Regions from separate parts of the Staphylococcus piscifermentans genome, predicted to be linked through region 3. Evidence: riboswitches for the same ligand, from Rfam matches in the RefSeq annotation. Region 3 holds a riboswitch; each other region holds the start of a gene.

Region 1 (6,252 bases), 390 kb from region 3:
AGGCGGACGAGTTGAGCCTCGACACTTTGGCCCTAAACTGTATAGGCGGACGAATCACGCTTCGACAGTTTCCCTCCAATGCACACCACAATTAATCCGTCCAACCAAAAAGCGGAGCTAAGACAAAACTGTCTTAGCTCCTTTATAACTAGTATTAAGCTTTAAAGCCGCCTTTTTCAGCGATTTCTTGACTATCCTCACCGAATTTTTTGAAGTTTTCTACGAAACGAGAAATTAAATCTTGTGCTTGTTCGCGGTAAGCATCTTGATTACTCCATGCATTAATTGGTTGTAAGATAGATTTCGGTACATCTTTAATGTCTTTAGGAACATTTAAACCGAATACTTCATCTTGTTCAAATTCAGCATTTTTCAATTCGCCTTTAATAGCTGCATCAACCATGCGACGAGTATATTTTAAGCTGATACGACGACCTACGCCGTATTTTCCGCCAGTCCAGCCTGTGTTTACTAAATATACTTCAACTTCATGTTTATCAATTAATTGTCCAAGCAATTCAGCATATTTCTTAGGGTTTAATGGCAAGAATGGTGCACCGAAGCATGTAGAGAATGATGGTACAGGCTCAGTGATACCACGTTCAGTACCTGCTAATTTAGAAGTGAAACCACTTAAGAAATGATACAATGCTTGTTCTTTTGTTAATTTAGAAATTGGAGGCAATACGCCGAATGCATCAGCTGTTAAGAATACGATTGTATTCGGATGCGCTGCTTTTGATGGTTTAGCAATATTATCGATATAGTCGATAGGATATGCTGCACGTGTGTTTTCAGTATATTTATTGTCATCGAAATCAACGTTACCATCTTCTTCGACTACAACATTTTCTAAAATTGTACCATAACGGATTGCATTATAAATTTGAGGTTCTTTTTCTTTTGAGAGATTGATAGCTTTCGCATAGCAGCCGCCTTCAATGTTGAAAATACCATTTTTATTCCAGCCGTGTTCATCATCACCGATTAATTTACGATCTGGAGCTGCTGATAAAGTTGTTTTACCTGTTCCAGATAATCCGAAGAATAATGCAACGTCGCCTTTTTCACCCACGTTAGCTGAGCAATGCATACTCATGATATCTTGTTGAGGTAATAAATAGTTCATTACTGAGAAGATACCTTTCTTCATTTCACCCGCATATTCTGTTCCGCCGATAAGGATAATACGGTGTTTGAAAGAAATGATAACGAAAGTTTCAGAAGCTGTGCCATCTACTTCAGGGTTTGCTTTGAAGTGAGGCGCAGAAACAATTGTAAAGTTCGCTTTAATTTTTTCTGCTTCATCTTTAGAAGAAGGGCGGATAAACATGTTATGTGCGAATAAATTGTGCCAAGCCATTTCGTTAACTACAGTTAAACGTAATTGAGTATCTTGGTCACTTCCTGCGTAACCGTTGAAGACGTAGAGTTCATCTTTTTGGTCTAAGTAATCTAGAACTTTATCATACAATCTAAGGAATTTTTCTTCTTCGATAGGTTGGTTTACTGAGCCCCAGTCAATTGCATCTCTGTAAGAAGGTTCGTTTACAATAAATTTATCTTTAGGAGAACGACCTGTGTATTGGCCAGTCAATTGATTGATTGCTCCTAGTTCTGTGAGTTCGCCTTCATTATTGTCTAAAATCTTGTTGTAAAGTTGCGTTTTTGTAAGTTGAAATAATGATGATGGTTTTTCAATCAAATGATTCAACTTTTTTAAATTTGTTTGTGCATCTACTGCCATTTTTAAAAACCCCTCCAGCGCGTAAGTATTAATGTAATTGTAAGCCTTTACATTTTTATAGTATAACATACTATATCCATTATTCCACATCGGATTTATGAAAAAACAATTCGTGTAATTGACAATTTTATTTTGTTTGGGTAGTATTATTTGTAACGGATTCTCTTATCCTGAGTGGCGGAGGGACATGGACCCAACGAAGCCCAGCAACCTCTCCTTATTGGAGAAAGGTGCCAAACCGTTTGCAAATGTCATATAAGACGTTTGAACGATAAGAGCGAAAGGACGTCAAAGGGCTTTCTCTCTATGTATATATAGTGGAAAGCCCTTTTTAATTTGAGCTCATAGATAGAGAATTTTCGTAATTAAAATCAAAAGGAGTCAGTTATGTCGAATAATAGAAGATTATTTACGTCAGAATCTGTTACAGAAGGACATCCTGATAAAATAGCAGACCAAATTTCAGATGCTATTTTGGATGAATTATTAAAGAAAGATCCAGATGCAAGGGTGGCATGTGAGACAGTAGTCACTACGGGAATGGCTATGATTGTCGGGGAAATTTCTACTTCCACTTATGTGGATTTTCCAAAAGTAGTACGAGATACAGTTGAAGAAATCGGTTATACAAGAGCGAAATACGGCTATGACAACCAAACAATGGCAGTGATGTCAGCGATTGATGAACAATCTCCTGATATTGCGCAAGCAGTGGACCGCGCTTTAGAATATAGAAATGAAATCAGCGAAGAAGAAATTGAAGCTACAGGTGCAGGGGACCAAGGTTTAATGTTCGGATACGCTACCAACGAGACTGATACGTATATGCCGACACCGATTTTCTTCTCGCATCAACTTGCGAAACGTTTATCAGATGTACGTAAAGATGGTACTTTAAAATACTTGCGTCCTGACGGAAAAGTGCAAGTTACAGTAGAATATGATGAAAATGATAAACCAGTTCGTATTGATACAATTGTAATTTCAACACAACATGCTGAAGAAATAACATTAGATCAAATTCAAGAGGATATCCGTAAACATGTTATCGACCCAATTGTACCTTCATCATTATTAGATGATGAAACTAAGTTCTTCATCAATCCGACAGGCCGTTTTGTAATCGGCGGGCCACAAGGTGATGCAGGCTTGACTGGTCGTAAAATTATCGTTGATACTTATGGCGGCTTTGCGCGTCATGGCGGCGGATGCTTCAGCGGTAAAGATCCAACAAAAGTAGACCGTTCAGCAGCTTATGCAGCACGCTATGTAGCTAAAAATATTGTAGCGGCAGGATTAGCTGATAAATGTGAAGTCCAACTTGCTTATGCTATCGGTGTAGCAGAACCTGTTTCAATTTCCATCGATACATTTGGAACTGGAAAAGTTTCTGAAGGCAAATTAGTAGAAGCGGTACGTGATAATTTCGATTTACGTCCAGCAGGTATTATTAAAATGTTGGATTTAAAACGCCCGATATACAAACAAACTGCAGCTTATGGTCATTTCGGCCGTACAGACATTGCATTGCCTTGGGAACGTGTAGATAAAGTGGATGTATTGAAAGAAGCGGTCCAAGCATAATTCTGCGATTTTTGCATGAAATTCAGGATTATTATCGATAGAATCGAAACTTTCCTTTATAATGAAACGTAAGACAAGTAAAGGAGCGGAATATGTATGGGACCATTGGAAATTGGTTTAGTAGCAGCGATAGTCATAGCTGTTATATTCTTAATATTATTCTTAACTGCATTAAACAGTAAAAAGAAAGCACAACAGCAAGCAGAAGAACAATATGAAGCAAAAGAAAAAAGCTTGAAAGATAATTACGAAGATGAGCTTGAAAAAGAACGTGTAGAACATAAGAAAACAGTAACAAAACAACGTGCTGATTTTGATGCCACAGTCGATTCGAAAGATCGTGAAATTGATGCATTGAAGCTGTTTTCAAAAAACCATAGCGAATACATCACTGATATGCGTCTTATCGGTATAAGAGAACGCTTAGTGAAAGAAAAACGTATTCGCCCTGAAGATATGCATATTATGGCAAACATCTTCTTGCCGAAAAATGATATGAATGATATCGAACGTATCAGCCATTTAGTGTTAACACGTACAGGTTTATACATTATAGACTCGCAACTTTTAAAAGGGCACGTTTATAATGGTATCAGCGGCAAACAGTTTGCTGAATTACCTACCATTGAACAAGTTTTCAATGTCTTGAATTTAGATCAGCGTACACCGCAAACTTTAGTATTAGATGAAAATGACGATCAACAATCTGCAACGTTTGTGAATTACTCGAAACAACTGCATTATGTTGAACAATTAGCGGATGCGTTGCAACGTCAGTTGAATTTGAAATATACGCCAATGGCACTACTTTATTTCAATCCTAAAAATGAAGGTGCTGTGACAATTTCGAATTATGCACAAAATACCAATACTAAAGTACTTGTTGGTGCTGAACAATTGGATGAATACTTTAATAAATTTGTTTTCCATGGCCGTATTCAATATAATGTTGAAGATTTGGCGCGTATTATGGAAGAAATTGAATCTTTTAATTAAGGTTTGAGGCACTGTTTGAGTTGTTACAGCTCTCACAGTGCTTTTCTTTTTCCTGAAAAGGAAGTTTGAGTGAATGCATGGCCGGTAAAGTTTAAGGTATAGTAGAGATATCAATGACAAGGAGAGAGATAAGAATGGAATATGTGGAATTTTATAATGGTAACCGTATGCCGATTGTCGGTTTAGGTACTTTTCGTGTGGAAAATGATGAGCAGGCTAAGGAAGCGGTTCAAGTTGCGATTGAAAATGGTTACAGAAGTATTGATACCGCTATGATTTATGGCAATGAAGAAAAGGTCGGTGAAGGGATTAAGGCTGGATTAGAATCTACTGGCTTAAAACGTTCGGACTTATTTATTACGTCGAAATTATGGTTGGAAGATTATGGCAGAGAAAATGTGGCTGAAGCTTATCAAACTTCTCTTAACAAATTAGATCTTGATTATTTAGATTTATATTTAATGCACTGGCCGGGCATGGATGAAGATGTGATGATTGAAACTTGGAAAGGAATGGAAGATTTACTGAAAGATAATAAGGTGAAAAATATTGGGGTCAGCAACTTTAAATCACATCACTTTGAAGCTTTATTATCTCATGCATCAATTAAACCAGTGATTGATCAAGTGGAATTCCATCCGTATTTAATTCAAGAAGATTTGCGTACATATCTAAATGCACAGCGTATTCAAATGGAATCCTGGTCTCCATTGATGAATGCGCAAATCTTAGATGACGAAGTTGTTAAATCAATAGCCGAAGAGGTAGGCAAGTCGCCGGCTCAAGTCATTATTCGTTGGAATATTCAACATGATGTCGTTGTAATTCCGAAGTCAGTGACACCTTCACGTATTAAAGAGAATTTAGAAGTGTTTGATTTCGAACTGTCCGATTCACAAATGACGCAATTAGATAATTTAAACGAAGATAAACGTGTAGGTCCTGATCCTGATAATTATTCTGGACATCATAAATAGGTGATTTGAATGGCTGATTATAAAGGAATGTTATATGGAGCGATGGTAGGAGATGCTTTAGGAGTGCCTGTCGAATTTGAAAATAGAGGCAGTTTTAATGTTGAGAGCATGATTGGTTATGGTACATGTAACCAACCACCTGGAACATGGTCGGATGACAGTTCTCTCACCTTGTGTTTGGCAGAAAATATTAACGCGCATGGCAATCTAGACAGTTTAATGCAAAAATTTGTGCGTTATTTGAATGATGGCTATTTGACGCCATTCGGTGCTGCATTTGGTGTGGGTAATTCTACAACGCAGTCAATTAGAAGATACGAAGAGGGGACGCCAGCTGAACAATGCGGAGGCACATCAGAATATAATAATGGGAATGGTGCTTTGATGAGAATTGCTCCGTTAATCAAATGTTTACCTGAAGAGATGGCGTTCAAGCAAGTCGCCGATATAGTAATTGCCTATACACGTATTACACATGGCCATCCGCGTGCCCTCGTAGCATCTATTATTTATGTAGAGATATTGCGAAACATTGCTGCAGGGCATTCCTTTAAGATGAGTGTGGAGAATACTGAAAAAGAATTAAGTATAAATTTGAAGCAGGATGCTATCCTATTTGATGAATACAAAAATTTTTTCGAGAAAATATTTCAACCAGAATTCTATCAACTTCCTCAAAGTTATATTCGATCCTCTGGATACGTAGTAGATACTTTAGAAGCTGTTTTATGGTGTATCGGCAATTCCGATAATTTCAAAGATGCTGTGCTTAAAGCAGTTAATTTAGGTGACGATACAGATACGGTAGGCTCGATAACTGGAAGCATTGCCGGTTTATTATATGGTGTTCAAGCTGTTCCGGATACATGGATTGAAAATTTAGTAAGTAAAGAGAAGTTTGAACCTATTATTTCAAAGTTTATAATAACATGAAAAAGGTGCTGGGAT
Region 2 (6,252 bases), 810 kb from region 3:
AGGATTTGGGGGCAGTGCTTTAGTAGGTCAATCTAAATTTAATGTGAAAATCGGGGCGACCGCACGTTTTTCAACTTTAGTCACGGCTTTCTTCTTATTGCTTACCATCTATGTGCTAGGTCCAGTTATATCTTTAATTCCTATGGTCGTATTGGCCACTGTATTAGTATCTATTGCTTTCAATACATTTGACAGAAGAACTTGGATTGCGATTAAAGCAGCACCTGTACGTAATACCGCAACGATTTTAATAACTATGGTGGTCACTTTGGCCACGAATAACTTAGCGTTCGGCGTACTCTCTGGTACAGCCATCTATCTAGTGTTTTATTTTTTCGGAAAAGGAAGTGGGAAAGATGACAGACATCAATCAAGTTAAGGAATGGAGACGTGTGTTTCACCGGTACCCGGAAGTGTCGTATGCAGAGTTTGAAACAACGAAGCGTCTAAGAAAAATATTAGAGGAACATGAGATTAAAATTGTGGATTATCCTCTGCAAACGGGTCTGGTCGCAGAGGTAGGGCAAGGCGAGAAGGTTGTAGCATTGCGTACGGATATCGATGCGTTGCCGATATTAGAGCAAGTTGACAGTGAAATCCGCTCGTCTGCTGAGGGTGTGATGCATGCTTGCGGCCATGATATTCACATGGCAACTATTTTAGCGGCGACAATGGAGTTGAAAGCGCGAGAAGCGGAGTTGCCAGGACGGGTGCGGATTTTGTTCCAAGCGGCTGAAGAAGTAGGAAGCGGAGCACAGCAGATGGTGGAAGCGGGTGTACTTGACGGGGTGAAAGCAGTCACGGGCTTTCATAATGATCCGACTTTGAAAGTGGGCGAGTTTGCGATTAAGTCGGGTGCGATGACTTCAGCGGTAGACCGCTTTGCGATACATATTCAAGGCAAAGGGGGTCATGCTGCGAAACCTGAGGAAAGCAATGACCCGATGATTATCTTAGGACAATTGATGACTAGTATTCAATCGATTGTCAGTCGTAATGTCTCGGCATTTGATTCAGCGGTGGTAACGATTGGCGAAGTCTCAGCAGGTAATACGTGGAATGTGATTCCGGACCAAGCGTATATGCAGGGCACAGTGCGTACCTTTAATGCTGCAACGAGAGCAAAGGCAGAGGAACGCTTGCAAGATTTATGTGCAGGAATTGCTAAAGCGTTTGACGCGAATATTGAATTGGAATATATTCATTTGCCGAATGCTGTAATAAACGATGAAGCATTGACAGAGAAGGCGGTTGAAGCGGCTGAAGAAACGGGCTATAGTGTTCAAATCCTCGGAGAACCGAAAACAATCGGAGAAGATTTTTCAGCACTGAGCGATACTGTACCTGGAGTGTTTGCATTTATCGGTTCCGAAAGCGACTACGACCTGCATCATCCGAAGTATCAACCGGATGAACGAATTTTGGAAACAGCGCCTGATTATCTTGTTAAATTAATTCAAAAGTTATTTTAATGTAATCATGAATGGAATTTTAAAGGCAGGGTATAACAAAACTATCAAATCTTATTAGGAGTGATAGAAATGGCACTTCCAGATCCACGCAAAAAATTTACAGATAAAGATTTTCCTAAACAAGAACAACCTTGGCCAGGTCTGCAAAAAGATATGGAACCGAAACCCGATTGTGGTGAGGAGTCTTACGTTGGACATGGTCGTTTAGAAGGCTTGAAAATGTTAGTAACTGGTGGCGACTCAGCTATCGGACGCGCTGTAGCAATCGCTTATGCTAGAGAAGGTGCATCTGTTGTTATCAATTATCATCCGAAAGAAGAAGATGATGCACAAGATGTGAAACGTGTCATCGAAGATAAAGGCGGCACAGTTTTCTTACTACCGGGCGATATTACGAACGAAGATTTCAACTATGAACTCGTAGAATATGCAAATGACCGTCTAGGCGGATTAGATAATGTCACAATGGTGGCAGGCTATCAGCAATACCATGAGAAATTCGAAGACTTCAAAACAGAAGATTTCACGAATACCTTTGAAACGAACGTCTATCCCATCTTCTGGACTACGCAAAAGGCTTTAGAATACTTGAAACCAGGCGGTACAATTACAACAACAACTTCTATTCAAGGTTACGATCCGAATCCATTATTGCATGACTATGCCGCAACCAAAGCAGCGATTATTTCCTTGACTAAGAGCCTTGCGAAAGAATTAATCGAAAGAGGCATCCGTGTCAATTCAGTCGCGCCAGGTCCATTCTGGTCACCATTACAAATCTCAGGTGGACAACCGCAAGATAAAATTCCAGAATTCGGTCAACAATCCATGATGGGACGCTCAGGTCAACCTGTTGAATTAGCCAGCACCTACGTTCTTTTAGCCTCAGACGAATCCAGCTATACAACAGGACAAGTCTATGGTGTAACAGGCGGTAAACAAATTAATTAAACTGCTGCTCTGGAAAAGAAACCTTAGAAGCGCAGCCCCGTCTTAACTATTTCCCCCTCGGCAACAGAAGCCGGGGGTTTTTGAATGGGGAAGGGCGAGTCATCATGAACAAGTCATTAGCAATTAGAGCTGATTTTTCCTACTATAAAACTACCAATTATAAATAAAATGAGGTGAGCGTATGAAACAATTCGATCCAAACGAGTTAACGCAGAAAGATAATTATAAATTATTGAGCGGAAGCGTATTACCGCGTCCTATCGCTTTCGTGACTTCTCAAGATAAAGAAGGCAATCTTAATGCAGCGCCTTTCAGTTTTTTTAATGTAGTAAGCAGTGAACCGCCGATGATTATGATTTCGACGGCACGTATGAACGGCAAACGCAAAGATACATCTGTCAACATTGAGACGATGGGTGAGTTTGTGGTGCATATTTCACAACTTTCCATGATTGAAGGAATCAACCAAACAGCCGCACCTATTGCACCGACAGAAAATGAATTAAAACGGACAGACTTTAAAACAATTCCTTCCACTGTAGTCGACGTCCCTGCAATTGAAGGGGCAAGTATCCGCTTCGAATGCAAATTAGACCGTCTCATTGAATTAGGCGATGATGAAACAGGTAACGATTTAATCATCGGACGCGTGGTACAATATCATATTGACGATGCGGTTTATATGGATCCATTCAAGATTAATGTGCAAGCCTTGCAGCCTGTAGGACGTTTAGCAGGAAACGATTATGTGAAACTAGGCGAAGAATTTACGATTCAACGACCGACTGAATAAATGCTTAACAAAAGTTAACCTTCAGATAATTGACGCAAGCCGTTGAGCGTGATAAGTTTAAAAAGATTCACAATTTAAAAATAAATAGTGCTTATCAAGAGAGGTGGAGTGAAGGGCACTTTGAAGCCTCGGCAACATGGAAACGCGTGTGCCAAGTCCCGTAGCAATCGATTGCTAAGAGATAAGAATTGATATATTTATCCTTTTTTCTTAGCGCAGAAAAAAGGTTTTTTATTTATGAAATGAGAGGTGTGGAGTAGAAGATGGCTGAAGAGAAAAAGAAAGGTAATGCTTTTGCACTGATACCTTTAATTGTCTTCGTCGGTTTATTTTTAGGCGTCGGCATTATTACAGGAGACTTTACTAAAATGCCATTAAATATCGCGATTACGATTGCAGTCATTGTGGCATTGCTGATGAATCGCAAACAAAAATTTGCTGAGAAAGTAGAAGTTTTTACTAAAGGAGCAGGCCATTCCAATATTATTCTGATGGTCTTGATATTTGTACTTGCAGGGGCTTTTTCAAAAGTAACTGAAGATATGGGAGGCGTAAAATCAACTGTTAACCTTGGATTATCCTTAATCCCCGGCAACTTGCTGATTATCGGATTATTCGTCATTTGTATGTTTGTATCGATTTCGATGGGAACTTCAGTAGGGACAGTAGCCGCTATTGCACCGGTAGGATTTGGTATCAGCCAAGCAACGGACATTCCTTCCGCACTTGCCATGGCGACTGTAGTAGGCGGTGCGATGTTCGGTGACAATTTATCGATGATCTCAGACACTACCATCGCAGCGGTGCGTACGCAACATACACGCATGAGCGACAAGTTTAAAGTGAATTTCCGGATTGTGTTGCCAGGTGCGATACTTTCAATGATCATCTTGGGCATCTTAACGCATAGCGCAAGCATCAACAGCGCAAAGAATTATGACTATGACTTGATTAAAGTTATTCCTTACTTATTAGTATTAATTTTAGCTCTGATTGGCGTCAATGTAATTATTGTGTTAATTGGAGGGACTGTGCTTTCAGGAATTATCGGCTTATTAGATGGATCGTTCAATTGGATTAAATTCTTGAAAGCGGCCTCTGAAGGTATGATCGGTATGGAAGATATTGCCATTATTGCTTTGATGATCGGTGGTTTAATTGGTTTAATCCAGCACTATGGCGGTATTACTTGGCTGCTGAACTTTGTACGAAGCCGTGTGAAATCCAGACGTGGCGCCGAAATTGGGATTGCAAGTTTAGTCAGTGCCGCAGATATTTCTACAGCCAACAATACGATTTCTATTTTAATGGCCGGTCCGTTGGCTAAAAACATTGCGGATGAATATGATATCGACCCTAGAAAGTCCGCCAGTATTCTAGATATTTTCGGCAGCTGCTTCCAAGGTTTACTACCTTACAGTCCGCAAGTCATTGCTGCAGCTGGAGTAGCCGGTGTTTCACCCTTTATGCTGATGCCTTATTCCATTTATCCGGTAATGCTCGGCTTAAGTGGATTAGTGGCAATCATCTTTAACCTTCCTAGATTAAATAAAAAGAAAGCTGGGAAAGAGGCATAATTAATTTTTACTTCCACACAAGAAAAATGTTAAAGTAATCTTGTTGCAAAACTAACAAAACGGTGCATGAAGTGAAGCAGATAGAGGACGATTATTTTGTCTTATGCACTAGAAATACGTTAAAATAAGGTTAAGTGTGAAAGTAGGTGACGACAGAGTGGCAAGATATAACATAGAAAATGACGTAGTGGTCATTTCGTTGGAGCGATTAATGCGTATTAATCCTGAATTGATTTATCAAGCGTGGACAGATGCCGATATTATGAGACGTTGGTTTATGACTTCTAATCGAACTAATAAGTCCATCGACTTGATTCCTGAAGAAGGGCGACGTTACGAAATCGTTGATGAACGTAATGGCAAGATGAATAAAATTACAGGTGTCTTCCAAGAACTAGAAGCACCGAATCGTATTGTGATGACTATCGGCATGCCTGAATTAAGCGACAAAGAAGATACCATCGAAGTTGAAATCTTTGAACGTGAACCAGGTGCTGACATTACACAAATGAATTTCCGATATACTGCTGTTGTTCCGAAAGAACGACGCTGGACTACCTTAGAATATAAGCAGCAGAAAAAAGAATATCATGACTCAACAGCGCATGGCTTTGAGAACATGTTTATTAAGCTGCAAGATATTTTGACGGAAATGCAGAAAGAACAAGAAGAATTTTAAAAATTAGAAGAAAAAGAAGCGGTACGCCACTTTGTAGTGAGCATGTACCGCTTCTTTTTATCTATTAAACTGTTTCTTGACCACGTTTATTCCAAGTTAAGATAAAGCTCAACATTGCAAGTATACTGATAACAGTAAGCAGTATAAATCCAACATCCCAACCAAAATGATCAACGACAAATCCTAAGATAATATTCGCCATCACTGCACCGAACAAGTAACCGAATAATCCAGTAAGTCCGGCGGCTGTTCCGGCAGCTTTTTTCGGAACATAATCAAGTGCTTGCAACCCAATCAACATCACAGGACCATAGATTAAGAAACCGATTGCCACTAAGGAAAGATTATCAATCCAAGGATGGCCGGCAGGGTTCAACCAATAGATAAGCACGAAAATCGTTACACCTAACATAAAGAAGAATCCAGCAGGTCCACGACGTCCTTTAAATAATTTATCTGATAGCCAACCGCACAACAATGTACCAGGTATTCCAGCCCATTCATATAAGAAGTAAGCCCAACCAGATGCTTTCATATCAAAATGTTTTTCTTCACTAAGATACACTGGCGCCCAATCCAGTACTCCATAACGTACGAAATAGACAAAGATGTTGGCAAAGGCAATAGCCCATACCCACTTATTGTTCAATACATATTTGAAGAGAATCTCTTTCGTAGTCAATTCAGTCTCCATAGTTTCTTTTGAAGCATTAGGATAATCATCGCGGTAGACCTCAATAGGTGGAAGTCCTTGAGATTGCGGTGTATCTCTAACTAAGA
Region 3 (6,252 bases):
ATCAAACAGGCATGACACTATTGTTAGGTGGTTATGTCTGTTTTTACGTTTTGAATCGCTTACGGTTGTGGTATATTTTTACTAAGTAAGTCGATATTATTTGCTGGTTAATGAGTTAAATAATTAAAGAATAACTAAAAAATATCAATTAAGAATTGAGTGAAAAAATGTCAAAAGAATTAAAAGGTCGCTTGTTCACCATAGCGAAAATCGTTTTTGCTACAGTTTTATTTATCGTTGTAGCTACTATTTTGTATAGAGAAATTGCGCACATGGATTTTAAAAAGGCTTTTATTCTCTTTGAAAAATTGAATAGGGTACAGTTGACAGGTGTGTTTGCCATCGGTGCCGCATCTATTTTACTGCTCAGCTTTTATGACTTTATAATGGTTCGCACACTGAAGTTGACGATACCATTAGGGAAGATCTTCAGAATTAGTTATATTATAAATGCCTTGAATTCTATTATTGGATTTGGTGGATTTATCGGCGCAGGTATGCGTTTGGCAGTTTATAGAAATTATACTAAAGATACAAAGACATTGATGCATTACATTTCGTTAGTCTTGCTATCAATGTTGACAGGATTGAGTTTCCTATCGATTTTGGTAGTCACACATATCTTCAATGCATCTCATTTGTTATATCGCTATCCTGCTGTACATATTATGATGTATGTCGTGGCACTATTCTTACCGGCATTTATCATTTTTACCATCAAGAAGCCGGTTCAACAGAATCATCGGTTAACAGGTGTTTATCTTACGATGGTTTCAGCGGTTGAATGGATTGCTGCTAGTACAGTATTGTACTTTTCATTGCGTGTCGTCCATTTAGATGTGCCGTATACTTCAGTGATTGGTATCTTTATTATTGCTGCCATAGCAGGCTTGATCAGTTTCATCCCTGGCGGATTCGGGGCCTTTGATGTCGTGATTTTAGTAGGCTTGAAACATCTAGGCTTACCAGAAGAAAAGATATTGCTAGGTCTCTTAATGTATCGTTTTGCTTATTACTTTATACCGTTGCTTATTTCAATGATATTATCTATCTTTGAATTTGGTACTTCTGCCAGACGCTACATTGAACAATCCAGATATTATACACCGGCAAAAGAAGTCACTAGTTTCTTATTTTCTTATCAAAAGGCTGTCGTTTCTAAGATTCCCTCGTTATCTTTAGGAATTTTAGTCGCTTTTACCAGCTTGATGTTCTTATTAAATAATGTATCGATTATTTATGATGGATTATATGATCCTAATCACATGTTTTACTATATTATTGTGACGATTCATACGAGTGCTTGTTTAATTTTAATGTTAAATGTACGAGGGATTTTTAAACAAAGCAGACGTGCCATTTTATTTGCGTTATTCGCGATTATTATCATTTTTGCAATTACCTTGTATATGAATACATCGGTATTGCTGATGTTTTGGCTTGTAGTTCTTTTCGCATTGTTGGTTTATTCATTCAATAAAACACCGATTTTGAAACGCCCGCTTCGACTGCGTCATATTGTCGCTATGTTTTTTGTCAGTGCAGGTATGCTGATTTTAAATCATTATATTATTAAATTAGTGTTGAATGCGTTAGATGCATACAAGATGGAATTAGATAATTCTCTCTTACGTTATTATTTATGGTTGACAGCACTCGTCATTTTTATCCTTGTGGCATTTATTGTCTGGTTATTTGAACAAGCGTATTCTAAAGAACGTCCGCAACCAGATTTCGAACGTTGTACAGAGATTATCCAGCAATACGGCGGCAACTATTTAAGCCACCTTATCTATAGTGGGGATAAAGAAGTATTTATGGATGAATCTGAAGAAGCATTTGTGATGTACCGCTACAAATCCAATGCTTTAGTTGTACTTGGAGACCCTATCGGTAATCCGGAACGTTTCCACCATTTATTAGAGACGATTTATGATTATGCAGTGAAGATGGGCTATGAAGTGATTTTCTATCAAGCGAGCGATCGTTATATGCCGTTGTATCATGATTTCGGTAATCAGTTCTTTAAATTAGGGGAAGAAGCGGTAATTGATTTAACGACCTTTACGACTTCAGGTAAGAAACGCAGAGGCTTTAGAGCGACTTTGAATAAAATTGCTGATCAAGAGATTCAATTTGAAATTATAGAACCGCCATTTTCACCGGAATTGATGAAACAACTGAAACATGTCAGTGATGCATGGCTGGATGGAAAAAATGAAATGCATTTTTCAGTCGGCCAGTTTACAGACAGTTATATCTCTAAAGCACCGGTCGGTATCTTAAAAGAAAAAGACGGCAGAATTATTGCCTTCAGCAGTTTAATGCCGACGCATTATAATGATTCATTCTCTGTAGACCTTATCCGTTGGCTCCCTGACGTTGATTTACCATTGATGGATGGTTTATACCTCCATCTGCTGTTATGGGGCCAAGAACACGATTATAAGGCATTCAACATGGGAATGGCGACCTTATCTAATGTTGGACAAACAGAGTTCTCTTATTTGAATGAACGTATCGCAGGTCGCATATTCGAAAACTTCAACAATTTATATCGCTTCCGCGGATTAAGACAATACAAAGAAAAGTTCAAACCTCATTGGGAACCGAGATACTTAGTGTATTCTAGACATAGTTCACTATGGCAGAATATGTTGAAAGTACTGCGTGTCATTCGTTCTAAACAATAGAATACGAAAAAAGGAAACCTGATTGTCTGAAAGCTCGGCAATCGGGTTTTTATTTTTAAGAGCGCGCTAAGTCAGTGTATTTCAACAAGCGAATTCTAAATTAATTTCTGAAAAATGAGAATAGTCTGTTGACAAGAGGAAAGATTAGTTTTATACTCTGATTAAATTATATAAAACTTATCCAGAATGGTGGAGGGACTGGCCCGACGATACCAGGCAACCTATTTAAGTTAGGTGCTAATTCCAGCAGGTGAAGACCTGAAAGATAAGAGATTTAAAGTCTATCTTTTCAGGTAGGCTTATTTTTTATGTTAATAAGGGGGAAATAGAACATGACAAACGATTTTAAATTTGAAACATTGCAATTACACGCAGGACAGGTGGTAGATCCTACTTCGCATTCGAGAGCAGTTCCGATTTATCAAACGACATCTTTTACATTCGATGATACGCAACATGCGGCAGATTTATTTGGTTTAAATGCATTAGGTAATATTTATTCTCGTTTAACGAATCCAACTGTGGCAGTCTTTGAAACACGTGTTGCGGAATTAGAAGGCGGCGTTGCAGGGGTAGCAGTAGGTTCTGGTATGGCGGCTATTACGTATGCTGTGCAAACAGTGGCTGAAGCAGGAGATTACATTGTAGCAAGTTCTACTTTATATGGCGGTACATATACTTTATTCAGTCATACTTTGCCTAAGTACGGTATTGATGTTTCTATTGTGGACAGCAAAAACTTTGATGAAGTTAAAAACGCCATTAAAGATAATACTAAAGCTATTTATATTGAAACAATCGGTAATCCTGAAGGTAATGTAGAAGATGTAGAGAAATTAGCAGAAATTGCGCATGAAGCGGGAATCCCATTAATCGTGGATAATACTTTTGCTTCTCCATATTTATTCAGACCTTTAGAACATGGTGCGAATATCGTAGTACATTCAGCTACTAAATTTATTGGCGGACATGGGACATCTATGGGAGGCGTCGTAGTAGATGGCGGCAACTTCGATTGGAAACAAAATGACAAGTTCCCTGGTTTGACTGAACCTGATGCATCTTATCATGATTTAGTATTTGCGGATGCCTTTGGTGAAGCTGCTTTAGCATTCAAAATCAGAACGACGTTGTTACGTGACACAGGCGCTTGTCTGTCTCCTTTAAATGCTTTCTTACTCCTCCAAGGATTAGAGACGTTATCTTTAAGAATGGAACGTCATGTTGAAAATGCTGAAAAGGTTGCTAAGTTCTTAGATAATCACGACAAGGTAGAATGGGTGAAATACGCAGGACTTCCTTCTAGTGAGTACTATGACTTAAAAGAAAAATATCTTCCTAAAGGTGCATGTTCTATTTTCACTTTCGGTGTTAAAGGCGGTTATGAGGCAGGCATTAAATTTATCGAGTCGTTAGAATTATTCTCATTGCTTGCGAATGTAGGCGATGCGAAATCATTAGTGATTCATCCAGCTTCTACGACACATGCTCAATTAACTCCAGAGGAACAACTGACTGCAGGCATTACTCCTGAAACTATTCGTATTTCTGTAGGTCTTGAACATATTGATGATATCATTAATGACTTGGAAAAAGGATTAGAAGCGATTTAACATGTTATTTACGAATAAAATTCCTATACTGCCTATATTACAAGAGGAGCACATCGATTTTGCAAATCACAGAATCAACGATGGTTTAAATCTCTTGATTGTTAATTTAATGCCGGTAAAAGAAGATGCAGAAAGACAACTGCTGCGATTGCTTGGACAAACGGATCATCCGATTAATATTGATTTTATCTATCCAGTGACTCATCAAAGCCGAACTTCTTCAAATGTGCATGCGGAGCAGTATTATCAGGAATTTGATGATATCAAGGATCATTATTATGATGGTTTAATTATGACAGGAGCACCTGTTGAACATCTTGATTTTTCTGAAGTAGATTATATCGAGGAATTAAAGTCTATCTATGAGTGGTCAGAAACTCATGTGAAACAACGTCTATTTATTTGCTGGGGTGCACAATTTGCTTTGAATTATCGTTACGGTATTCACAAAAGAATGTTTCCTGAAAAATTAACGGGAATTTACCGTTATCATATTATGCAAGCCCATCCAGTATTGTGCGAGATTCCTGAATATATTATTCCGCAATCTCGCGGTTCCTTCATGGATCCTTATGAGGTGATGGAGGAAGCGGATTTAGATGTGGTTACCTATAGTCCTTATACCGGAGTGGATTTCATTTCTAATAAAGGTCAGACTGATTTATATATCGGTGGCCACTTTGAATATGAGCCAGAGACGTTGTTGAATGAGTATCAGAGGGATAGTGAGAAGAATGGGGAAGCGGCTGCTAAACCTAAGAATTATTTCCGAGGAGAAACGCTCACACCACTTCCTGCTTATTGGATTCCTTATGCTCAGCAACTCTTCCAAAATTGGGCCGATATGATGGAAAAAAATAGATGGAATCATGATGAAATTAATATTTCAGGATGATAATAGAATGTTTATAAATATAAAAATGGTAAGCGGAACTAATTGTTTAGTCCTGCTTACCATTTTTTTGCTGTTTGATTGCTTCGCGTTGTGCTTCTTCTTCAGCAAAACGTTCCGGATTCTTTTTGTAAAAATCTTGGTGATAGTCTTCTGCTTTGTAGAATTCAGATACTGGCAATACTTGTGTTGCAATCGCCTTATGATGATTAATAGTAGATTTTAATTCCTCGATATACTGTTCTGCTGTTTCTTTTTGATCTTCGTTAGTATAGAAGATAGCAGTACGGTATTGATTACCGCGATCTTGATATTGGCCCTCTGAATCAGTAGGGTCGATGACAGAAAAGAAAATTTCTAATAATTTATGATAAGAAAATAGCGCAACGTCATATTCTACTTTCACCGTTTCTAAATGTCCTGTATTTCCTTTTTTAACTTCTTCATAAGTCGGATTTTCTACTGTGCCACCCATATAACCTGACGTTACTTTTTCAATACCATCATACGAATCAAAAGGCTTGGTCATACACCAGAAACATCCGCCTGCAAAGTATGCAGTGTTGATATTCATGCTATCTACCCTTTCTTTGTCTGAGACCTTAGTACTATTTGTTCATAAAATACTTGATTTTTAAAAGGAAATTATATAACTTTAGTATGTATTAATTATATTACATAGACTGTCAATTTTGAAGATATAAGGTTGGGAAAAAATGACTGAAGAAGATAATAATAAAGAAAATTATAAACGAAGCAGTGGTAGTCCGCCTCCTCCACGTAAGAAAAGAATGAAGAAAAAAATACGTAAACTGCCATTCATTCTGCTGGGTCTGTTGATTATCTTGATCGTATTTATTGTGTATGCTGTGTCTGGTTATAAAAGCGGTATCGATTATGCGAAAAAGCATAATTCAAATATGAAAGTTCAAAAGTTTAATGGTCCCGTTAAAAATGACGGGAAAATTTCTATCTTACTATTAGGCGCTGATAAATCTGATGGTGGTAAATCTCGTACAGATTCTATTATGGTCGCTCAATATGATTATATTCA
Region 4 (6,252 bases), 650 kb from region 3:
ACTCTTTCAGTGCTTGTTCGATAGCTTGTTGAATGAAATGATGCGCAGCTGTTAATTGTTGAAGTTCCGCTTCTTCCAATTGAATTGGTAAGCGTTTTACAATTCCCTCTCTAGAGATTAAGGACAGTAAGCTGAGCGCTCCTTCTTCAAATTCATATTCCCCATGCACCGCTGCACTGACTGGTTCAATGCTTTGTTCATTGAGCAAAATAGCATGTGCGAGTTGTACAGCCGCTCTCGAAATAGCTGAATTCGTCCATCCTTTTTTCTGGAAGACTTCGAATGATACTTCGTCAATACGTTTGGAGATTGCATTCTTATCTATTGGTGTGTTGCCTGTTAAGCTTTCAAACTCCTCTAACTCAATACCATGGATTCTTACCCTGCTCCAAATCGGTACGCCATGCGAGCCATGTTCACCTAATAGAAATGCTTCTACATTTTTCGGATCCACTTTGTAATGATCTGCAATTAAAGTTCTGAATCTTGAAGATTCTAAGATTGTTCCTGTACCGATAACCTTTTCAGCAGGATAACCTGATGTCTGTCCTAAGTAAGTCATCGCATCTACAGGATTTGAAATCACTATAACAACAGCTTCTTGCGTTACTTGATTCAGCTGTTCAAATACTGAATGAATAATTGAACTATTCGCCCGTGTCAATAGGGTACGATCTGCCATATCTGGAGTAGCAGGTGCGCTTGCAGAAACAATCACTATTTCTGCATCCGCCAAATCTTGATAACTACCCTCATATGTCTTGATATGATGCGTGTGATTCAGTCCCTGTAAGTGATGATGGTCTAATGCTTCCCCATGTGCTAAATCTTTATTGGTATCTATTAAAACAATTTCTGAAAAAACACCTAGATACTGTGCATCCGTCAATACTTGGCTACCTACACGTCCTGTTCCGATAATTCCTAACTTTGTCATATGATTATCACCTGTTGTCAGTTATTTTGCTTCATATGGTACAACGTCTTTACCATATTTCTTCTCAATAAAGTTTTTCATATCTTTAGATTGCAAGACTTTGATGAGTTCTTGAAATTTCTTATCGTTCTTATGCCCTTCTTTTACCGCAAGGATATTAGCAAATGGAGATGATTTATCTTCCATGACAATCGCATCTTTAGAAGGTTTTAAACCGTTATCCATTGCATAGTTAGAGTTCATAATTACAGCTGCCCCTTCTCCGCTTTTATACGTTTTAGGTAAAAATTCTGCACCTTGTTGATTGTTGAATTTCAAATGTTTTTTGTTTTCTACAATATCGTCAAATTTGGCATCTTCTATTTTGACACCTTTCTTAAGTTTCACTAACCCTTCATTAACAAAGAAAGATAAGAAACGTCCTTCTTCAGCCGGGTTATTAGAAACATAAATCGTTGAGCCGTCTGGGATGTCTTTAATATTTTTATACTTCTTACTATAGACACCCATCGGCGTTGTAAATACTTTACCGACTTCTTCAATCTTATAACCGTGGGACTTTTTCTCCGCGTTTAAATAAGGGACATGTTGGAATAAGTTCGCATCTATATCTCCTTTATCCAACAATTTATTCGGTACTTTATAATCATTCACTACTTTAATTTCTAAGTCGTAACCTTTTTTCTTCATTTCTTCTTTCGCGTGTTCTAATACTTCTCCATGCGGTGCTGGAGATGCTGCTACGGTTATTTTCTTGTTTTCAGCACTTTTGCTTTGACCGCACGCCGCAAGTATAAAGATGACTGCTAACAATGCAAACAAACTTATGATTTTCTTCATGTTCATTGACACCTTCCTATGTATGAGTTCTTCAATAAAATCTACTCTTCCTTCACACAGAAAAAGACTTCCTCTGTAAAAGAGAAAGCCTTAAACACTTTCTCTCATCTTTATAAGCTTACGCTTAATGTGAATTAGCACCTTTTCATATAATGATGGTTGCCGGGCTTCGTCGGGCACTTCCCTCCGCCGCTCTGGATAAGAGTTTGATTGATTGAATTGTATTAAGATTACCACTAACTTAAAATGCGGTCAACGAGATTTTAAAATTTTCTGATAAATAATGGTTGCCAGAATATCTATTCACAACTTTTATGTCAACTGTTGTGAGCATAGATATACTGTCTCAATATTGAATTTTTACTTTAAGTTTCCAGAAGACACTTCATCTAATAACTGTCCTAAAGGTCCTTTGTACATTAATAAATATAAACTATTAATAAGCGCTTCTTTAGATATTCTGTCAGGATCAAGCACCCAAAATTTAATAGTAGAAATAATAGCACCTGCTATAAAACAATGAAAATATCTATAGGGAATAGTATTGATGTTTTTTTCATTGTTCAATATAGTAGTTAAATTTTGTGCTATAGTGTCAGACAATTTATCTTCGATAGCACTCCTTCTTTTCATATTAAATAAAACTTCATATAACTCAATATTCTTAAGTATAATTTCAACTATATTTTGAGGGACACCATTAAATAAGTCATTCAAACTTTTTTCATTTCTTTCTCTAAATGTAGATAGCGCATTATAATTTATATGTTTTTTGATGTTTTGAATTTCATTGTCTTCTAATGCAGTTAATAAATGGTACTTATCTGTATAATACTTATAAAATGTCGCTCTATTGATATCTGCTTCGTCAGCTATCTGTTGAATAGTTATTTCCTCTATCGAATAAGTTTTAAGCAATTGAATAAATGCACTGCTGATTGATTTTGTGGTACGTCTGACTCTGCGATCCATTTGTTCGTCTCCTTTTTTCGTTTCTAATTAACATCTTTATGATTGTAGCAACATCAGAAAATTACTTTTCTTACATATTTCTCTAATTTGTTGCTTAACATTCACATTCGTCCTAATTGATTATTGAGTATAGTTTTTACGAGTTTATAATAACACATAGAATGATAAGCAACATCGTGTTGCTTAAAATTAGGAGGAAATTTTATGAAGAAAAAATTACTATGGCTTATCCCTATTGCAGCAACACTTATCCTTATAATCTTAGCAACAGCCTTTTATCCTGCTTATAATCCGAAACCTAAAAATGTTCCTATCGCAGTATTAAATAAAGACAGTGGTTTTGAAGTTCAAGGTAAATCTATGAATATAGGAGAAAGTTTTATTGATAAACTAAAAGAAAGTAAAAATGAAACTATAGATTGGAAGCAAGTAGATAATACAAAAGAACTCAATAAAGGATTAGAAGATAATAAATATGTAGGAGCTATTGTGTTTGATAAAGATTTTTCAAAAAATGCTCTAAGCAATGCACAAAATAAGATTATGTTAGAAAAACAAAAAGAAATAAAAGAAAAGGTTAATTCAGGCGAGTTATCACCTGAACAAATTAAAATCATGCAATCAAAAGTAGGTAAAAGCGCACAAAAAGTACCAGAACCGAAAGAAGCACAAATAGGAATTATCATTAACCAAGGGAGCAATGCACAAGTATCGAATATCGCCCAACAAGCTTTAACTAAAATTACAGACCAATTAAACAATCAAATCAGCAAACAAAATGTTGAGTTATTAGCTAAAAATAATATCGATCTCCCAAGCAAGCAATTTGATCACTTCGTCAATCCTGTAAAAGTGGATACTACTACTTTGAATAAAATTAAAGACAACCAAGCTAATGGCAATGCAGCTGCTGTTATGTTTTCACCTATTTGGCTAACGTCTCTTATTATAGCTATTTTATCTTTCTTTACATTTAAAAATAGAGAGAAATTAGCTCCAAGTAAAGACAAATTGTGGTTTGTATGCAAACTCATTTTATCCATTACTACCGCCGCTTTTGTCGGTTCATTCATCTACATTTATTATATGAGCGGTGTTTTAAATTTTGATTTTAATCAACCTGTAATTACAGCAACTTATATTGCAATTGCTATTTTAGGTTTTTCTGCTCTGATATTTGGATTTATGGTATGGACAGGTATAGCAATAGTCCCTGTATTTATACTCTTATTATTCTTTACGATACAATCTGTGATGTTGCCTAATGCAATGGTACCAGAATTTTATCAGCATCTTGTTCTTCCCTGGAACCCTTTCTATTACTATATTAAGACATTAAAAGGATTATTATATGATAATACAAGTTTAGTAATGAATGGAACAGTATGGATGTTTATTATATTTATGACATTCGGAATAATATCTCTTATCACACGTCTTTATACTAAGAAATACAAAAAGTACTCACTAGGCAACTAACAGCTTTAAAATTTCTGTTCAATATCAATTTTAAGCCGATGAAAATCCACAGAATTTTCATCGGCTTAAATGATATCTTTTAATTATTTATATACTCTTCCATATAATCGTCTCTACATTTAACTTGCTTTCGTTTGTTTTCTTTTTCGCAGTAATTTTTCTAAGAAGATAATTACAATACCTAATAGCATGACTATAATCGACATGTATAAAGGATATTCAATATTCACATCAAATAATCCACCTGCTACTAAAGGACCGATAAAGTTGCCCATACTGGTAAAGGTAGAGTTCAGGCCGCCTGCGAGCCCTTGTCGGTCGCCCGCAATATTTGAAAAATAATTGGTGATTGCTGGACGAATCATATCGAAACCTATAAAGACGATAAAACTGATAAGCATGATAGTCCAGTAACCATGTGCAATAATCAAGCAGAATAAGACTACTGCTGAATAAAATAAAGCAATTTGAATGAAAGTCAATTCTTCAAAGTATTTCATAAATTTATCAAATAGGAAGATTTGGAAAACCGCTCCGGCTATACCACCGCCTGTAATGGCAATGGAAATATCTTTAGGCGAATAATGGACCTTGTCTGCAGTATATAAAGAGAATAACGTTTCGAATGCGGCCAGTCCGAAAGCCAAGACGAAGGTAATAATTATCGGTGTAATAAACACTTTAATATTAATTTTAGCCAACTCTTGCGGCTCAATTACAGTATGGAAACCATCTGTCGTTTCGCGTTTTGCTCCTTGAATAAAGAATAAGGAACAAATAAATGCTGCAATGCCTAGCGATCCGGCAAAATAGAACGGCAGACGATGGGAGAATTCTGCCATAAATCCGCCTAGCCCTGGTCCTAAAATAAAACCAGAGTTGATTATAGCTGACATATAACCGAAGTTCTTCGCTTTATCTTTAGCAGGAGAGATGTCTGCTATCATTCCGGTTACCCCCGGCATTACCATACCTGCACTGAAACCGCCGATTATTCTGGAAATAATCAATAAGGTATAATTACTGCTCATAGCAAAGATAAATTCTGAAACAGAAAAAAGAACTAAGCCGATACAAATAATTAATTTCTTCCCTAATTTATCTGCTAAGTTGCCGCCGAATGGTGAAATAACCATCTGAGCCAATGCAAAGGCCGCAACAAGAATTCCTAAATCACTTCCATTTAAACCAAGATCTTTCAAATATACAGGTAATACTGGTACAACTAATCCGATACCTAAGAAAACAAGAAATATATTAAAATATAATGTGATTAATTGCTTACTCATGATGTCCTCCTTTATTGCTTATTTGCATCTTTTTTCGTTGACTATCTATTATACCCCATTCACTGCCTAACGCTCAATAGATACATATTACAGCAATATTGCTTTTTATTATTCCCTAAATTAAATATCGTTATCCTTCATAAATTGAGGAAAGAAAGCAAACTACTCTGCCCTAATAAATTGATATCACGTGTGAAAAAGTGTAATATAGTCATCTAAGTCTGACTTACTTCAAACTTTAAAAGTTTAAATATAGATAATTTCCTTAATACGAAAGAAGAAAGAAGGCATTAATCATGCAATCACGTTATGTTGCTAGGATATTATTTGTGCTATTAATGTTATTAACATTGCCTTTAAATCACTTTTATAATTTTATGGCACTCAATCTCTTTTTAGCATATATTCCATTTGAATTGGTATTATTACTTAAACTCTTTATACCGAAGCGAAAGTTCGAGTGGCCATTATTTATTATCTTCGCACTTATATTTATCTTGATTCTTCCTAATACTTTCTATATGGTGACTGATTTAATTCACTTAAATCAATTTGGTTTTGATATTTATCATGGTGCGCGTCCCACAGAATGGATGTATTTTACGTTCTTAGTTTCAGGAGTACTCTTTGCTCTTTATTTATATGCATTGATCAACATGAAACTATTACATTTGACAGACACACCTGTATTCAATTACTTAATTGTCACTTTCTTAATCATCACCAACAGCTTAG

What was found. A riboswitch is a leader RNA that binds a small molecule or an ion and turns the genes downstream of it on or off. The one in region 3 is predicted to bind S-adenosylmethionine.
Region 1: linked by a shared signal. The riboswitch ahead of metK (methionine adenosyltransferase) and the one ahead of CKV71_RS07620 (O-acetylhomoserine aminocarboxypropyltransferase/cysteine synthase family protein) in region 3 are both predicted to bind S-adenosylmethionine.
Region 2: linked by a shared signal. The riboswitch ahead of CKV71_RS03390 (Na+/H+ antiporter NhaC family protein) and the one ahead of CKV71_RS07620 (O-acetylhomoserine aminocarboxypropyltransferase/cysteine synthase family protein) in region 3 are both predicted to bind S-adenosylmethionine.
Region 4: linked by a shared signal. The riboswitch ahead of CKV71_RS10615 (MetQ/NlpA family ABC transporter substrate-binding protein) and the one ahead of CKV71_RS07620 (O-acetylhomoserine aminocarboxypropyltransferase/cysteine synthase family protein) in region 3 are both predicted to bind S-adenosylmethionine.

Annotation. Positions count from the first base shown of each region.
Region 1 covers NZ_LT906447.1:1,224,072-1,230,323, forward strand. The annotation lists gene pckA (phosphoenolpyruvate carboxykinase (ATP)) at 155-1,747, opposite strand; SAM riboswitch class I at 1,910-2,025, shown strand; gene metK (methionine adenosyltransferase) at 2,135-3,331, shown strand; gene CKV71_RS05700 (nuclease-related domain-containing protein) at 3,428-4,327, shown strand; gene CKV71_RS05705 (aldo/keto reductase) at 4,462-5,304, shown strand; gene CKV71_RS05710 (ADP-ribosylglycohydrolase family protein) at 5,314-6,237, shown strand.
Region 2 covers NZ_LT906447.1:808,795-815,046, forward strand. The annotation lists gene CKV71_RS03370 (SulP family inorganic anion transporter) at 1-379, shown strand, start outside; gene CKV71_RS03375 (amidohydrolase) at 357-1,472, shown strand; gene CKV71_RS03380 (SDR family oxidoreductase) at 1,542-2,423, shown strand; gene CKV71_RS03385 (flavin reductase family protein) at 2,605-3,216, shown strand; SAM riboswitch class I at 3,305-3,404, shown strand; gene CKV71_RS03390 (Na+/H+ antiporter NhaC family protein) at 3,480-4,793, shown strand; gene CKV71_RS03395 (SRPBCC family protein) at 4,951-5,472, shown strand; gene glpT (glycerol-3-phosphate transporter) at 5,537-6,252, opposite strand, start outside.
Region 3 covers NZ_LT906447.1:1,616,406-1,622,657, reverse strand. The annotation lists gene mprF (bifunctional lysylphosphatidylglycerol flippase/synthetase MprF) at 168-2,693, shown strand; SAM riboswitch class I at 2,868-2,965, shown strand; gene CKV71_RS07620 (O-acetylhomoserine aminocarboxypropyltransferase/cysteine synthase family protein) at 3,026-4,306, shown strand; gene CKV71_RS07615 (homoserine O-acetyltransferase/O-succinyltransferase family protein) at 4,308-5,201, shown strand; gene msrA (peptide-methionine (S)-S-oxide reductase MsrA) at 5,248-5,772, opposite strand; gene CKV71_RS07605 (LCP family protein) at 5,915-6,252, shown strand, end outside.
Region 4 covers NZ_LT906447.1:2,268,599-2,274,850, forward strand. The annotation lists gene CKV71_RS10610 (lactate/malate family dehydrogenase) at 1-937, opposite strand, end outside; gene CKV71_RS10615 (MetQ/NlpA family ABC transporter substrate-binding protein) at 959-1,777, opposite strand; SAM riboswitch class I at 1,879-1,982, opposite strand; gene CKV71_RS10620 (TetR/AcrR family transcriptional regulator) at 2,138-2,749, opposite strand; gene CKV71_RS10625 (YhgE/Pip domain-containing protein) at 2,954-4,228, shown strand; gene norA (multidrug efflux MFS transporter NorA) at 4,348-5,517, opposite strand; gene CKV71_RS10635 (DUF1361 domain-containing protein) at 5,814-6,252, shown strand, end outside.